4 regions of the Halobacillus sp. ACCC02827 genome follow, and region 4 is predicted to be linked to each of the others. Evidence: riboswitches for the same ligand, from Rfam matches in the RefSeq annotation. Region 4 holds a riboswitch; each other region holds the start of a gene.
What was found. A riboswitch is a leader RNA that binds a small molecule or an ion and turns the genes downstream of it on or off. The one in region 4 is predicted to bind S-adenosylmethionine.
Positions count from the first base shown of each region.

Region 1: linked by a shared signal. The riboswitch ahead of metK (methionine adenosyltransferase) and the one ahead of QRD89_RS08755 (sulfite exporter TauE/SafE family protein) in region 4 are both predicted to bind S-adenosylmethionine.
Region 2: linked by a shared signal. The riboswitch ahead of msrA (peptide-methionine (S)-S-oxide reductase MsrA) and the one ahead of QRD89_RS08755 (sulfite exporter TauE/SafE family protein) in region 4 are both predicted to bind S-adenosylmethionine.
Region 3: linked by a shared signal. The riboswitch ahead of QRD89_RS18640 (5-methyltetrahydropteroyltriglutamate--homocysteine S-methyltransferase) and the one ahead of QRD89_RS08755 (sulfite exporter TauE/SafE family protein) in region 4 are both predicted to bind S-adenosylmethionine.

Region 1 covers NZ_CP128168.1:2,525,327-2,529,595, reverse strand. Annotated here, with positions in the region: gene pckA (phosphoenolpyruvate carboxykinase (ATP)) at 1-1,424, opposite strand, end outside; SAM riboswitch class I at 1,742-1,856, shown strand; gene metK (methionine adenosyltransferase) at 2,071-3,267, shown strand; gene QRD89_RS13390 (gamma carbonic anhydrase) at 3,305-3,823, opposite strand; gene QRD89_RS13385 (alpha/beta hydrolase) at 3,884-4,269, shown strand, end outside.
Region 2 covers NZ_CP128168.1:779,897-784,165, forward strand. Annotated here, with positions in the region: gene QRD89_RS03905 (Na+/H+ antiporter NhaC family protein) at 1-407, shown strand, start outside; gene QRD89_RS03910 (DinB family protein) at 443-931, opposite strand; gene QRD89_RS03915 (AIM24 family protein) at 1,096-1,791, shown strand; SAM riboswitch class I at 1,927-2,047, shown strand; gene msrA (peptide-methionine (S)-S-oxide reductase MsrA) at 2,165-2,638, shown strand; gene eutH (ethanolamine utilization protein EutH) at 2,701-3,840, shown strand; gene QRD89_RS03930 (DUF4190 domain-containing protein) at 3,880-4,140, opposite strand; gene QRD89_RS03935 (ribonuclease H-like YkuK family protein) at 4,207-4,269, opposite strand, start outside.
Region 3 covers NZ_CP128168.1:3,554,836-3,559,104, reverse strand. Annotated here, with positions in the region: gene QRD89_RS18650 (pseudouridine-5'-phosphate glycosidase) at 1-742, opposite strand, end outside; gene QRD89_RS18645 (carbohydrate kinase) at 739-1,848, opposite strand; SAM riboswitch class I at 2,033-2,136, shown strand; gene QRD89_RS18640 (5-methyltetrahydropteroyltriglutamate--homocysteine S-methyltransferase) at 2,220-3,326, shown strand; gene QRD89_RS18635 (YibE/F family protein) at 3,425-4,195, opposite strand; gene QRD89_RS18630 (YibE/F family protein) at 4,192-4,269, opposite strand, start outside.
Region 4 covers NZ_CP128168.1:1,636,945-1,641,213, reverse strand. Annotated here, with positions in the region: gene cysC (adenylyl-sulfate kinase) at 1-403, opposite strand, end outside; gene sat (sulfate adenylyltransferase) at 409-1,554, opposite strand; gene QRD89_RS08760 (phosphoadenylyl-sulfate reductase) at 1,585-2,313, opposite strand; SAM riboswitch class I at 2,392-2,509, opposite strand; SAM riboswitch class I at 2,675-2,770, shown strand; gene QRD89_RS08755 (sulfite exporter TauE/SafE family protein) at 2,910-3,782, shown strand; gene QRD89_RS08750 (DAK2 domain-containing protein) at 3,872-4,269, opposite strand, start outside.

The sequences.
Region 1 (4,269 bases), 890 kb from region 4:
CAGTGGGTGGGAACGTGTAAACCGAAGAAAGGATCTTTATACGTCTCCGCTGAGCTTAATTCTCCTTCCAACGCAGCGTGGATCATAGCTCTTGTGTAGCTTAACTTGATCCGCTGTCCTTCCCCGTAAGACCCTCCGGACCATCCTGTATTCACTAGATAGACGTCGGTCTGGAATTGATCAATTTTCTCGCCAAGCATTTCTGCATACTTAGATGGAGCCAAGGGAAGGAATGGAGAGCCGAAGCAGGCGGAGAATGTCGCCTGCGGTTCTGTAATTCCCCTTTCTGTACCTGCGAGTTTGCTGGTATATCCGCTCAGGAAGTGGTACATTGCCTGTTCCTTCGTCAACTTACTGATCGGAGGGAGAACGCCTGTAGCATCAGCGGTCAAGAAAATGATCGCATTTGGATGACCAGCTACACTGGGCTGTACAGTGTTGGATATATGTTCAAGCGGATAAGCCGCACGAGTGTTTTCTGTCAAACTTGTGTCGTCATAATCCGGTTCATGTGAGTCTGCGCTTAGTATGACATTCTCCAGAACCGATCCAAAATGAATCGCATCGTAAATTTGTGGTTCCTTTTCTTTAGAAAGGTTGATACACTTGGCGTAGCAACCGCCTTCAATATTGAAGACGCCGTAGTTCGACCACGCATGCTCGTCATCCCCGATCAAACGGCGGGAAGGATCTGCAGAAAGGGTAGTCTTGCCCGTTCCGGATAACCCGAAGAAAAGAGCGACATCGCCTTCTTTACCAACGTTCGCTGAACAGTGCATCGGCAGGATGTTTTTCTCCGGAAGAATATAGTTCATGACGGAGAAAATCGATTTTTTGATTTCCCCGGCATACTCGGTTCCGCCAATTAAGACGATACGGTGTTTGAAGGAAATCATGATGAACGCTTCTGAATTTGTCCCGTCCACTTCAGGATCAGCCTTGAAGGTCGGAGCGGATATAACCGTGAATTCCGCTTCATGATCTGCCACCTCTTCCGTATTTGGACGAATGAACATCTGTTTAGCGAAAAGATTGTGCCACGCAAACTCTGTCACGACTTGGATGGGAAGACGATACCGTGTTTCTGCGCCGGCAAACCCTTTGAAAACAAAGAGTTCTTCCCGCTTCTTTAAATACGTAAGAACTTTGTGGTAAAGCTGAACGAAAGTACTCTCGTCAATCGGCGTATTGATCGTACCCCAATCCACTTTTTGTTCGGACGTGTCGTCTTTGACGATGAATTTGTCTTTTGGTGATCTGCCGGTGTAAGTACCAGTAGTCGCTTGAATTGCACCTTTTTCTGTTAATGTGCCTTCGTTGCGAGAGAGGATCTTCTCCACCAAGTGCGGAACGGAAAGTTGGTGATGGACATTTTCTTGAGCTAGTAATAGGTTAAGTTCAGACATTTGGTTAATGGTACTCATATAAGTCGACCCGCCTTTGTCAAATAATTTAATCATCCTTAAGATGGAATTAGTATAACACATTCATTTTTATAGTCCATACTATTTGGTGAAATTGTTTCCAATATTTTGTGAACAAATATTGGCTTCTTGTTAAAATCCGGATGGTTTATTTCTATCTTATGTTTTTTCCGGTGTGAACGTTTATAAATGGAAAGAAAAGGTGGCGGGTCCTTGGTTTTGTAAGGATCCGTAAAAACCGTACCTGGTCGGGGATACGGGTGGAATCTGATTGACATGTTACATGGTTTTCGATACGATAACGAAGAACGGAAACTCTCTTATCCAGAGTTGGTGGAGGGACAGGCCCTTTGAAACCCAGCAACCGTCATGAGAATGGCATGGTGCTAACCTGAAGCAGGAAGGAACGAATTCCTTCTTGGACGATAAGAGCGAAAGGAAGCAGCCCCTTTCCTCGACATTAGGAAGGGTTTTTTCTTTTTATGGAGAAATATCCGAGCCGGAGGTCATCCGGTATAGATTCCTATATAAAGCTCTAATGGTTGTGGATGAAGCATGAACGAAGGAAACGTTTTTTCGTTTCTGCACATACTGGTAAAGAGTTCCGTCTAATACTTTGTACTTACAGAAGGAGGAGTTTTTCAGAATGCCTGCCAATCGCCGGTTATTCACATCAGAGTCAGTTACAGAAGGTCACCCCGATAAAATATGTGACCAGATTTCTGATGCCATTTTAGACGAAATTTTAAAAAATGACCCGAATGCTCGGGTTGCATGTGAGACAACAGTGACCACGGGACTTGTGCTCGTCTCAGGAGAGATCAGTACAAATACTTATGTAGACATCCCATCCATCGTTCGTCAAACAATTAAAGATATTGGATATACTCGAGCCAAATACGGCTTCGATGCGGATACGTGTGCCGTTCTGACTGCCATCGATGAGCAGTCCCCTGATATTGCAGGCGGAGTGGATGAAGCATTGGAATCCCGCGAGGGCAAGATGAGCGACGATGAGATTGAAGCGATCGGAGCTGGAGATCAGGGCTTAATGTTCGGTTTTGCTAATAATGAAACGAAAGAACTAATGCCTCTTCCTATTTCACTGGCACATAAACTGTCCAAGCGTCTTTCGGATGTCCGTAAAGACGGCACGCTGGATTACCTGCGCCCGGACGGGAAGACACAAGTGACCATCGAGTACGATGAGCTGGATAAACCTGTCCGCGTAGATACCATTGTCATTTCTACACAGCACGCGGAAGAAATTACATTGGAGCAGATTAAGAAAGATCTGCGCGACCATGTGATCGGTCCTGTTGTACCGGCGGAGCTCATTGATGAGCAGACGAAATACTTCATCAATCCGACAGGTCGTTTCGTTATCGGCGGTCCTCAAGGGGATGCCGGCTTGACGGGAAGAAAAATCATTGTGGATACGTATGGCGGATATGCCCGTCACGGCGGAGGTGCTTTCAGCGGGAAAGACGCGACGAAAGTGGACCGCTCTGCTGCTTATGCAGCCCGCTATGTTGCGAAGAACATCGTAGCTGCCGGACTTGCAGACGCTGTGGAAGTGCAGCTTGCGTATGCAATAGGTGTAGCGCAGCCGGTTTCTATTGCCATCAACTCGAATGGTACTGGCAAAGTATCGGAAGAGAAGCTGGTAGAAGCTGTGCGTGATCTGTTCGATCTGCGCCCTGCCGGTATTATCAAGATGCTGGATCTGCGTCGACCTATCTACCGTGATACGGCTGCTTATGGTCATTTCGGCCGCACGGATATTGAGTTCCCTTGGGAGCGGACGGACAAAGCAGAACAATTAAAATCTCGTTTCAATTAAGGACAAAAAAAGTACCCGCAAGGGTACTTTTTTGTTTTTAATCTTTTTCTTGCTGCTGTTTATAATAGTTTCCTTTCTCTATGTAAGTGGTTCTTATCCTTTCCAACTCTTGATAGTCATGCTCGTTCAGTTCCCGAACTACTTTCGCGGGCCGGCCGAAAGCGAGCGTCCTTGGAGGGATAACTTTTCCCGGCGGGACGAGGCTCCCAGCGCCGATGAAAGCTTCTTCTCCAATTATCGCTCCATCGAGTATGAGGGACCCCATACCGATCAGCGCGTTTTTCTTAATGTGTGCGGAATGCAGGGTCACTTGATGACCGACCGTCACGCCATCTTCAAGGATCAGTGGTTGACCCGGGCTTTGATGAAGCATACTGAGATCCTGTACATTTGTATTCCTGCCGATATGTACCGGAGCTACATCCCCGCGGATGACGGTTTTAAACCAGATGCTTGCTCCTTCATCGATAAAAACATCTCCTGTAATAACGGCATCATCAGCGATGTAAGCCGTCGGGTGTATAGACGGGCGCTTTCCTTTATATTCGCAAATCATAGTAAACCCCCTTATAATATTAGTTAAGGATAGTATAGCAGATGGAACGGGGGATAGACTGTGAATAAAAAGCAATCTCCAGCATCAGACGGCACTATCATTATCGTCCACGGAGCATTTGAACATGGTGGAAGATATGAGCGGTTGGCGGATCGGCTTCATAAAGATGGTTTCGATGTTATATACGGCGATCTGCCTGGCCAGGGAAATTCACCCGGAAGGAAAGGTCATATCCATTCCTTTGAGGAGTACATAAAGACAGTAGAGGGCTGGATCGGGGAAGCGGATCCCGATAAAAAAATATTTCTGCTCGGTCATAGTATGGGTGGTCTTGTAACGGTGCGGGTAATGGAACAGCTGCAACAGAAAATGGATGGTATCATCCTCTCGTCTCCTGCATTGGCTATTAAAGGCAGTGTAAGTGCGCCTGTGGAATGGTTGTCCTA
Region 2 (4,269 bases), 860 kb from region 4:
GCAGAGCAGAGCTGTCGATTTTTGGTATTGTGGCGTTTCTCAATATGTTCATCACCATTAATACAGCGGCAGAAATTGCGGCTGCACCGTTTGTGAGGAAGCTAGGAAAAGAGTTGAACATTCATCCTTACAGACGTGCCAATTTTCTTGATACTGTCACTTCTTCACTCGGGTATATCTTCCCTTGGAGCGGCGGTGTCCTGCTTGCCTGGACGACTGTAAGAGGAGCGGCTGAGCAGTATGACTTCCTTCCTGTTATCGGACCCGGAGAAGTATTCCCGTTCGTATTCCAGGGCTGGGGACTGTTGATTGTCATGCTGATTGCTGCCTGGACAGGCTGGGGTCTTCGCTATACCGGCAAGAACGGAGAAGAAATTAAGCCTGAAGATTACAAAGGTCAAGCATAATACAACCCCCCGGAGTAAAGCTCCGGGGGGGTTAATCATGTATTTAAAGATTGGTTAATTTCTTTGATCTGATCGAGGTGGCGAAGTTCGTGCCAGCCGATAAATTCGACCCATTGTTCCAGGTTCATGTCACCAAGAGCAGGATGTGGAAATGCTCGGTTCTGCAACGTTTCTTTTTCTTTATTATGAATGAGGAATAATGTAGCTTCCCTTGATTTTTTGAGTCCGTCTTCCGCTTCCTTCAGGTTATGAAAAATACCCTTTGGACGAACAGACTCTGGAGCTTCCAATGTGTAAGAGCGGTTGGTTACCTTATGGACTGGTTTTTCCGTCACCTGCTGCTGATCTCCTTGCTTAAGTGATCTGTTCACCTGATGGATGACGAACTGTTCGATTAAGTACAAATGCTCCAATACTTCCATAATAGACCAGCGATTTTCTGCCGGTTTCACCGTATGTTTGGAGGCGGGAATCTCCCTCACATATTCGAGCAGCTGCTCTCTTTTCTCATCTAAACCATACATATATAGCTCTCCTTTTGTGTAATGACATGGTAACCCGAGTCTACCATAACAGTAGTGCTGATACGTAAAGAAAAGGACTTGAGTAAGTTGAAACATTAGCGGGTATGGAAACGTATGACAATCATGAGCTTCTACATTGGCCAATCATTGAAGGAGGAATCAGGATGGGAAATTATTCAATACAGGAATTTATCAGGCAGACGAAGCAGGACGATTCGGAAAACGATTACTTTGAATTGGAAACCCCGAGGATATTGGAAGTTAATTTGATGGACCAGGTGTGGGCGAAAGCCGGGTCTATGATTTCTTATAACGGAGATATTAAATTTGAAAGGGAAGGAATATTGGAGCATGGAGTGGGCCGCCTGTTCAAGAAGGCGATGACTGGAGAGGGAAGCTCTCTTATGAAAGCAACAGGGAGGGGGGCATTATACCTCGCTGATCAAGGTAAGAAGATTACAATCTTTGACTTGGACAATGAGACGCTGACGGTGAACGGCAATGACCTTTTGGCCTTTGAACCGAGCATAAACTGGGACATCAAATTGATGAAAAAAGTAGCCGGTATGGTATCCGGCGGATTGTTTAACGTTACTCTCTCCGGGAGTGGTCGTGTAGCTATTACTTCTCATTATGAACCGCTGACTTTATTAGTGAAGCCCGGTCAGCCTGTTTTGACCGATCCTCATGCAACAGTGGCCTGGTCCGGGCATTTGGAGCCTGCTTTCAAGACAGATGTCAGTTTCAAGACTTTCATCGGCAGAGGGAGCGGGGAATCCATTCAGATGAAATTTGAAGGGGATGGATTTGTTATCGTTCAGCCGTTTGAAGAAGTTTACACAACGAATAGTCAAGGATGATTATCGTCATTCCCGTTGTGGTTCCTGCATAGAATGAAGGGAGAGTCCTTACAAAAAAAAATGAGCTTCCCCCTTTACTTCGTTGGAAAAACGTTGTAGTATGTAAATTAACTTAAATTAAATAATAACGGAAACTTCTTATCCAGAGAGGCGGAGGGACTGGCCCTTTGATGCCCGGCAACCATCGAATCAATTGTACAATTGACGAGAACGGTGCCAATTCCTGTAGAGTATTTATTGCTCTAAGAGATGAGAGGATCGTACGGATATTTACGACCCCCTTTTCTTACTGGATAAGAAAAGGGGTCTTTTTGTTTACTATACCGTAAAGGCTCTCGATAGAAGTTGCGTTAAGGGAAGGGAAAGATGTCAAATGGCAACAGCTATTTTCGGTGCAGGATGTTTTTGGGGAGTAGAGGCGTTTTTTGAGAAATTTGAAGGCGTAACAGCTACAAAGGTCGGCTATATCGGCGGGAAACTGGAGAATCCAACCTACGAACAAGTCAAAACAGGTAAAACGGGGCACGCGGAAGCCGTCAGAATCGAATATGATCCGACAAGAATTACGTATTCCGAATTAATTAACATTTTCTTTGAAGCACATGATCCTACTTCTAAGAACAAGCAGGGAATTGATGTAGGACATCAGTACCGCTCAGCGATTTTCTATTCCGACGCGAGTCAGAAATATATTGCGGAAGAGAAGATTAAAGAGTGGGAGGAGAAGGGGACGTTCAAGCGGGCGATCGTCACGGAAGTGGAAGAAGCGACCTCCTTCTTTGAAGCGGAAGAATACCATCAGAAATATTTGCAGAAAAACGGTTCTGCTGCATGCAGCATCGGATAATAAATGGATCAAGACTCCTGGGGCCCGGGAGTCTTTTTTAGAGGGAAGAGAGGGATGGGGTTTTGTGGTTCAATGACGGCGTACTAATTCTGCTGTGCCTGTTTATGGTTGCCGGAGCATTTGATTATTATTTTCTAAATAACCGCCTTAAAATCGGGGCACGTTTCTATGAAGCGTTTACGATGATGGGTTCGCTCGCCTTATCCATGATTGGGATCATTTCTCTTGCTCCCGTTCTGTCCGAATGGCTGGCGCCCGTAATTTCTCCGGCATTTCAGTGGTTTGGAGCAGATCCTTCCATCTTTGCTTCCATGGTGCTTGCCATAGATATGGGGGCGTACCCTTTGTCGGAGGCGCTGGCGGTCGATGACAGGGCCGCCCTGTTTTCCTGGACGCTCCTCGGAACGATGATGGGACCGACACTCGTGTTTACGATTCCGGTCGCGCTTACGATCATCAAAAAGGAGGACAGTCCTTACTTTGCCAAAGGAGTCCTTGCTGGTATAGCGACCATTCCGCTCGGCTGCCTTGTTGGAGGAGCGTCCGCCGGATTTGAATGGGGGTGGATGTTCAAACAGTTACTCCCTGCCATCTTATTAGCAGTACTTGTCAGCGCAGGTTTATTTCTGTTTCGTAGGCTTACGATTAGAGTGTTCGCTTATTTAGGCAAGGGTATGGAAGCGATCCTGTTGATCGGATTGTTGCTGATTGCCATTGAAACATTGACGGGGCTTGTCCTGATCCCTGGTATGGCTCCTTTTTCTGAAGGGATCATTATCGTAGGTAAGATTACCATTACGCTTGCTGGGGCCTATCCGTTTGTAACCATTCTGAATCACTACTGCCGAAAGTATTTCTCTGCTTGGAGCCGTGTACTGGGCGTGAACGAAACGGCGCTTACCGGACTGCTTGCTTCCTTAGCGCATCATCTGCCTATGTTTGCAATGATGAAGGAGATGAACCCGCGCGGTAAGGTGATCAATTCCGCCTTTGCGGTGAGCGGGGCTTTCGTCATCGGCAGCCATCTCGGTTTCGTTGCCGGGGTTGAACCGGAGATGATCCTGCCGGTTATCATCGGCAAACTTACTGCCGGCATGCTGGCCGTTCTGCTTGCCCTGTTTATAACCAGAAAAGATGCTGTCGAAGAGAAAACGACACCTTCTGCAGTACATCTCTCATCTAATAAAAATTATGTTTTGTGAAACTGAAAAGAGGCGCATACATTTGATGTATGCGCCTCTTTAGTTGTATCCAAAAATCAATCGTGTGAAGAATAGATACCCAAGAATAACGGTTATGATAACAAGGATTTGCAGACATAAACCAATAATACTGCACACCTTACCGCTGATGGCTAAATTCCTTCCCTCCGCTTCCTCTCCCGTGCTGAGTACGGTGTTGGCATAAATGATCCCCATGATTCCTGTAATAAGTCCGAGGAAAGGTAAAAAGATCGACAAAATGCCTAAAACGAGTGACGTCATTGCTTTTTCGTTCATCATCAACATCCTCTGCCTGTGTTTCTCTATAATAGAAGTATAACAAAAAGAAGAGAGGGAGGAGTCCATTCATTTTGTATATCGGTTCGCATAACTGCTGGCCACAATGGAGTCCGGTTTGATTTTCGGTTC
Region 3 (4,269 bases), 1.8 Mb from region 4:
CTATGACGCCCATCATGTAGGACGCATCAAGGGCGTGACCGGAAGGGATCGGGTTGGCGATGACGGCTCCTCCTTGAAGACCGAGCTCCCATTTCGTATGAAGGATGCGCCCGATTTCCTCTGCGGCATCGACGCGGAAATGGACGGCAAAGTCGGATGTGCGCGTGAAGAAGGCAGGAAGGGAGTCTGTCTGATACCCCATCACCGGTACTCCTTTCGTTTCCAGATACTCGAGGGTCAGGCCGAGGTCGAGGATCGATTTCGCACCGGCACAGATGACTGCGACGTTCGTCCTGGCGAGCTCCTCCAGGTCTGCCGATATGTCCATCGTCGTTTCGGCCCCGCGGTGGACGCCGCCGATGCCGCCGGTCACGAACAGGTGGATGCCGGCGAGGTCGGCACAAATCATCGTTGCGGCTACCGTTGTCGCACCGGAGCGGCCGGTCGCAAGCAGATACGGGAGGTCTTTACGGGAAGCTTTGGTGATATCATCCCTTGAGGCGAGCGCTGTCAATTCTTCCGCTGTCAGCCCGATTTTGATTTGGCCGTCAAGGATGGCGATCGTCGCCGGGACGGCTCCGTTATCCCGGATGATCTGCTCGACTTCCTTCGCCGTTTCGATGTTTTCAGGATACGGCATACCGTGGGAGATGATGGTGGATTCGAGGGCGACGACAGGCTTTCCTTTATCCAAAGCTTCGTTCACTTCTTGTGATAGGGAGAGATAGGGATTGAGATTCATAGGAACTCCTCCTGTTTTTTTATTAGATGGGTCGTCAAATCGGGATGGACGGTCGCTGTCGTCTGGACGCAGAGGGCGGCGCTCTTCAGTCCGGCATGGACGGCTTCGGACAGTGGACTGCCGTCGAGCCAGGCGTGCAGCACAGCAGCGGAGAATGCATCTCCGGCGCCCGTGACGTCTACGGTCGTGTCGAGGGCAGGGGCGGGATAGTGGCGGATGCTGCCACCGCTTTCCCCGACCATGACACCCCGCTTGCCCCATGTCACCGTGACATAGCGGACACCGCAGGCGAGCCAGTGTTCAACGGCGCCTTTCCACTGGTCTTCGTTTTGAATGGGAATGTCGAAGTGTGCGGCGCTTTCTTCGACGTTCGTCATCAGCCACGTCAGGCCGCTGATATCTGCGGGCAGCCGCTTCATTTTCGGTATCGAGACGGTGATGAAGGCGACCGGCGTGTGGTCGGCGGCTGCCTCCTTAAGCAGGAAGGCGAGCGTCTCCTGCGGGCAGTTCAAATCGGCGATGACGCATTCGGCCTGCTTCCATTTCTTCTCGTGACGACGGATCTCCTCCGGAAGAACAGCGTCGTAAATAGCCATATCGGCGAAGGCCATCGTCATTTCTCCGTGCTCGTCGAGGACAGCGGTGTACGTGCCTGTGTTCCGGTCCGGCAGATGGAGGACGCCGTCCATTATGATATACTCGGCAGAGGCGCGGGCGATGATCTCCCAGTCGGCATCTCTGCCGGCAGCAGTGATGAGTGTCGGCCGGTTTCCGAGACGACCGAGGTTTTCCGCGATGTTTCTGGCGACGCCGCCGGCGCTTGCGGTCGATCGCACCGGATTCGATGTCTTATAGTCGAAGCGCTCCAGGCAGTGATACTTGCGGTCGACGTTGGCGGCACCGATGCAGAGGACAGGACGGGAATGATTCAGGACATAGGCGCGGCCGAGCAGAATATTTTTCTGTACAAGCTGGGAGATGACGTTGGCGACGGTGGACCGGGACAGGGCGAGGATTTGGGAGAGGTCGTGTTGGGAAATATACGGGTTATTTGCAATCTGTTCATACACCTGACGTTCGCGGTCGGTCAGTTTGTTTGGTAACATAGACAGCCCTCCGGACAAATGTTTGATTCATGGAACATATGTCTAAAGTAGCTGAATTGGAAAAAGCTAGCAATAAAATAGAGACAGGTCGTACGTCCGACTTATCGACAAAATTTTCCGACAACAGGTTGCCAATCGTTTGGGAATTGCTGTATAGTGGGGCTAACAACTTCATAGATAAACGTTCTTATCGAGAAAGGTGGAGGGACTGGCCCTTTGAAGCCTTAGCAGCAGACTCCTGACGGGTACTGTGCTAATTCCAGAAGCGTACGTGCTTGCAGATGAGAAGAGGTTAGATACGCAGGTAATCCGCTCTTCTTATGGTGAGAAGTGTGGATTTTTTTAATTTCAACGGAAGAAGGATGATAGAGATGACGAATTCAACCATCAAACGAGCTCCATTCAAAGGCGATCATGTCGGGAGCTTCCTGAGACCCGAGCGTTTGAAGGAAGCGCGCCGGCAGAAAGCGGAGGGGACGATTTCCCAAGAAGAGCTTCGCCGGATCGAAGACGAAGAGATAACGAAGCTTGTCGCGAAACAGAAAGAGGCAGGACTTCCTGCCGTTACAGACGGGGATTTCCGTCGCAGCTGGTGGCACTTCGATTTCCTTGAAGGACTCGATGGAGTGGAAGGCTACGACAAGGAGAAGGGACTTCAGTTCGACGGGGTGGAAACGAAGGCACGCGGTGTCAAAGTGACTGGAAAGGTCGGGTTCACGGATCATCCGGCGATCAGGGACTTCCGTTTCCTGAAAGAAATCGCCGGCGATTCCGTCGCAAAGCTGACGATTCCGAGCCCCAACATGCTGCTGTTCCGTGCCGACATCGACAGGGAGATCTACCCGACGGATGAAGCGCTGCTCGCGGATTTGGTGGATGCGTACCAAGGATTCATTCAGCGGATTTACGAAGAAGGGTGCCGCTACCTGCAGCTCGATGATACCGCCTGGGCGAGCTTTTTCTCGGAAAAAGGCAGAGAAGCGATTGCTGCGGAAGGCCGCGATCCGGAACGTGCCGCTACCCTGTGTGCCCGTTCGATCAACGAATCGATTGCAGAGCGTCCGGAAGACCTGTTGATCACGATGCACATCTGCCGCGGAAACTTCCGTTCGACCTTCATGACGACAGGGAGCTATGAAGCGCTGTCGGAGACGATCTTCGACGGTTTGGACGTCGACGGCCTGTTCCTGGAATTCGATGATGAACGCTCCGGCGGCTTCGAACCGCTCCGTCACGTCAACCGCCCGGATCTGTCGGTCGTCCTCGGCCTGATTACATCGAAGACCGGCGAACTGGAAGACCCGGACCGGATCAAAGCCCGGATCTTAGAGGCATCCGACTATGTGCCGATGTCCCAGCTCTGTCTCAGCCCGCAGTGCGGGTTCGCATCGACGGAAGAGGGGAATGTGATTTCAGAGGAAGAGCAGTGGGCGAAGATCCGACACGTGCTTGAAATTGCAGAGGAAGTTTGGAGATAGATAGTATAGAAAAAGCGTCCGGCTTACGAGCCGGACGCTTTTTTGTTTGGAGAGCGGGCTCCGGTAAATAGGGACGCCTCGCCCTCTCCTAAGGGCTATTATTCAGCAGCCATCGCTTTCCTCCGCACCGCGAAAAAGGAATGGATGGCCGCTGTGACCGGGATGATGAGCGCAATGCCGATGCCGGCACAGAAGATCGCGATCATTTCTTCACTGAACACTTTGGAATTGACGATTTCGCCCAGCGAATAGTCCAAATCCTTGAACCAGATAAGCAGGGCAAGGTAGCCGCCGAAGAAGGCGAAGAACAGCGTGTTCGTATCCGTCCCGAGGATGTCGCGGCCGACGTTCATGCCGGAGACGAACAAGTCCTTCCTTGAGATCTCCGGATGGTGGTGCTGCACCTCACTCATCGATGACGTGATGGAAATCGCCACTTCCGTGATGGCGCCGATCGTCCCGATGATGATGACGGAGGCGGCGATTTTCACGAAATCGAGCCCGATGTATAACGAGTAGGGCGCGAGGCTGTCGGAATCTTCTTCACTGAACCCTTGGATCATCGACATATCTGTAATCAAATGGATGCCGACGAGCAAAATGGCGATCGTGACCATCGTAGCGAGAAACGCGGTGCCCGTCTTCAAATTCCAGTCGTTCACGTAAATCAGGTTGACGTAGCTGATGACCGCACAGGCGATGATGGTCACGATGATCGGATTGATGTGCGGATCGAGCATGAAAAACAGCGCGACGATGAGAATGACGAAGTTGAAGAATAACGATGCGAACGATCGTACTCCTTTTTTTCCTCCGACGAGGACCATCAATAGGAATAATATGGCGGTTAAGGCGACTAGTACATTCATGATCTCTTCCTCTTTGCGTTAATGATGAACAGTGTAGTGTAGACACTGATCGGGATCGTCAGGACAATGCCGAT
Region 4 (4,269 bases):
CTTCCAATGGACACTCAACATAAACCTCAAGGAAGTCCCCTTCTGGAATTGATGCGCGCACCTGCTCCCTGTCACTCTTGAACGGAGAGATAAATGCTGTCAGTACAATCGTCCCACTATCAGCAAACAACTTTGCGACTTCCCCAATCCTTCGAATATTTTCCGTACGATCCGCTTCAGAAAAACCGAGATCCGCATTCAATCCGTGACGGATGTTGTCGCCATCAAGCAGATACGTATGAACACCACGCTCATGCAGGAGATGGTTCAGCTGATTGGCGATGCTGGACTTGCCGGAACCGGAAAGTCCCGTGAACCAGAGGACACCACTGTGGTGTCCATTCTTCTTCCGGTAGGATTCCTGACTTACAGATGCTTCGTGCCAAGTAAGATTCCGTTCCATTCCCTTCACCCCTTTACGTCTGCAGCTTTCGCCTGCAGCCCTTCAATCAGAACTTCTACAACTTCCGGGCGGCTGAATGTCTTCGGCGGTTTCTCCCCGCTCCGTAACAGCTCACGGACTTTGGTTCCGGAAAGGATGACGTGATTTTCCTTATCGTGCGGGCACGTCTTGTGAGAGGCCATCGCTTCACATGCCTTACAATAAAAACTGTGTTCAAAGAACATCGGAGTAATATCAAGTTCGCCTTCGCCGTAGTGTGAGAATATCTTCTGTGCGTCATACGTTCCGTAGTAGTCGCCTACTCCAGCGTGGTCACGGCCGACGATGAAATGAGAGCAGCCGAAGTTTTTACGGACGATGGCATGGAAGATCGCTTCCCTTGGACCTGCGTAGCGCATGGCTGCACGGAAAACGGCCAGGGTCACGCGGTCCTTCGGATAGTAATGATCAAGCAGTACCTGGTAGCTCTTCATCCGAACATCACTTGGTATGTCATCGCTCTTCGTCTCGCCCACCAACGGGTTCAGGAATAAACCGTCAACCGTCTCCAAGGCCGCTTTTTGAATATATTCGTGGGCGCGGTGGACAGGGTTCCTTGTTTGGAAACCGACAACCTTCCTCCATCCGTTCTTTTCGAAAAGTGCTCTCGTTTCTTTCGGATCGAGGTAAAACTCTTCTCCGTGTTCTTTTGCTGACGAAGCAAAAACCTGGATAGTACCGGATACATAATAGTCGGGGCGTTCAAACAACTTTTTGACACCCGGGTGAGCAAGGTCCGTAGTTAAATATACTTTTTGCGCTTCTTTTTCTTTGTCAGGTTTGAAGATGTCTTCGATCTCAATCACACCGTACACCGTTCCATCATGGATAAGCTTGGCTTCTTTTCCTAACGATTCTGCCTTCTCTTGACTTACAGGCAGCGTAATCGGAATGCTCCAGGGTGTCCCGTCTTTCAAACGCATCGTATCGACGACGGATTCATAGTCTTCCTTGTTCAGGAACCCTTCCAGCGGACTGTATGCTCCGTTACCGATCAGCTCCACGTCACTGAGAGCCATTCCATCCAGTTCGATACTGTCCTTCGGTAAATCCTCCGGTGTTTCGTTCCATCTATTGATTAACTTCCCTCCATGGGGTTTAATGACTGCCATTTCATACATCCTCCTATTAGTTCGTTTCGATTAATTCGTTTCTGATGGGCCCGGGGTGTGAAGACCACACTCCGTTTTATTAAATCCTTTCCAGCGGCCGGAGCGGTCGTCGCCGACGGCCTGGGATGTACAAGGAATACATCCTACACTTGGATAGTTTTGGTCATGCAAAGCATTGTAATCCAAGCTATTTAGTCGGATATAATGCCATACGTCGTCCCAAGTCCAATGTATCAGTGGACAAACTTTCACGGACTTAAACCGTTCATCTTTGTTGATGAAATCCGTCTTCGCTCTGCTCGGGGACTGTTCTCTGCGCAGGCCGGAAAGCCAGGCAACCGCACCGGACAGTGCCTCTTCCAACGGTTTGATCTTCCGGATGTAACAACACTGGTCCGGCTGTCTCTTCCACAAAGCGGAACCATGCTCTTCTGCCTGTTCTTCCACTGTAAGCTCCGGTAATTTCATATGAATATGAAGCGCCGGATACCGCTTCTTCACTTTATCAATCAAATCGTAGGTTTCCTGGAAGTGAAGACCTGTGTCGAGAAAAACGACATCCGCATCCGGTTTGACCTGCGAAATCAGATCGATGAGTACCATTCCTTCTGCGCCGAAGCTGCACGCATAAACCACGTCAGAACCATACTGGTCGTATGCCCATTGAATGACCTTTCTCGCGCCTTTCGTATCATCCTCTGGCTGATCATTTTTGAATGGATCACCGGAAAAATGCTGGTACGTAAGTAAGTTTCCCATACACTCGCCTGCCTTTCTCCAAATAAAAACGCCCCTCTTCCGGAAAAGAAGAAGGGCGTCTGAAAGTAAGATACGTCCTTCTTATCTTTCCAAATGCTTTCAGCATCTGCTGGAATTGGCACAGCGTCTAACTTTAACGGTTAGACCCGTTGCCGAGGCTTCGATGGGCCAGTCCCTCCACCTCTCTAGATAAGAAAAATTAGTCGGTTGGATATTTCAAAAAAACTAATTGATTCAAATAGTAGGCTTCTTTCTAAGATATGTCAACAGGTTTTTTAAAAATTACAACTTTTCTGTTTTTAATATTGACAATGGTCCCCCTCTGCTTTAATTTGGTAAGTAATCAAAGCAAGATACTATATCCTTATGAAGAGCCGGGGGAGGAAACTGGTCCAACGATCCCGCAGCAACCTTTTAAAGGTGCTCCATCCAGCAGACATTGTCTGAAAGATAAGGAGAGGAACGAAAGCCTCTTCTGTGTGAAGGTTTTTTTTATTTTTGTAGAAAACCTCTTCACACATAAAACCAAGTATTCTCATATGATTAATCATACACCATATGGGAGCTGGAATTAAAGGGTAAAAGGAGAGGTTGGATTGAATAAATTAATTGTTTTCGCATTAGTGGGATTTTTTGCTCAGTTAGTCGATGGTGCTCTCGGCATGGGCTTCGGATTGACTTCCTCAACGATTCTGCTTGCCTATGGACTTGCTCCGGCAGTAGCTTCTGCATCCATTCATATGGCTCAAGTGGCAACGACGGCCGCTTCCGGCTTCTCTCACTATAAATTCGGGAATGTCGATAAGCGTCTCGTCGTTATTCTGGCTGTTCCCGGTGCCATCAGCGCTTTTCTCGGTGCAGCTGTGTTAAGCTGGGTTCCAGGAGAAATTATCCGACCCTACATATCACTCTTCCTCCTCGTATTAGGAATCTATATCATCATTCGTTTCCTTACCATGGGACAGAAGCGGCGCCAGGAGAAGCGGCCTTTCAAAAAGAGCTTTTTGTTTCCACTTGGATTTATCGGAGGTTTTCTTGATGCAGTCGGCGGCGGCGGGTGGGGACCAGTGAATACGCCCGTTCTCCTGGCAAGACAGAAGCTTGAACCCCGAAAAGTGATTGGAACGGTAGATACCAGCGAATTCATCGTCACTGTTTCTGCGACCCTCGGGTTTCTTATCTTTCTTGGCTGGGAGCAATTCAGCTGGCTGCTCGTATCTGCGTTTGTGATCGGCGGGGTTATTGCGGCCCCCCTTGCTGCCTGGCTTGTGAAAATAATGCCGTCTCTCGTATTAGGTGTCCTCGCCGGTGGATTCATCGTTTTGACAAATATCCGAACGCTTTTGAATACAGTAGAGCTTGGAGACACCTCCATCGCCATTATTTACACGGCTTTAGTCCTTGCCTATATCTGCATGGTTCTCTTGTCCATCCGCAGAAACTTCCGGCTTAAGCCGGCAACCAGGTAGCAGGAACAGTGTTGTCCTGAGCAGCACGCTTTTATGATAATATAAAAAAAGAGATCAGAGCTGTATGCTCTGATCTCTTTTTCTATATTTTATTCAATAGAGAAGATATAGGAATAAATCGGCTGTCCACCTGTGTGAACTTCCACTTCCAAATCTTCGAACGTATCTTCAATATACGCTTCCAACTGACCAATTTCATCTTCTTCAACTTCTTCACCAGTAAGAATGGTCAGGATTTCATCTTCATCCTCATCGATCATCTCGCGAAGCAGAGCCTTCGCTGCCTCTAACGCTTCTTTTGCCGTTGTTTGTATTTTACTTTCCGCGATCCCCATAAAATGGCCTTTTTCAATGGCTAGTCCATCGATCTGGGTATCCCGTACCGCATACGTAACCTGTCCGGTTTTCACTTCGGACATCAGCTGGCTCATTTCCTCTTTATTCGTGTCAAGATCCGCTTCCGGATTAAATCCTAGAAGAGCACTCA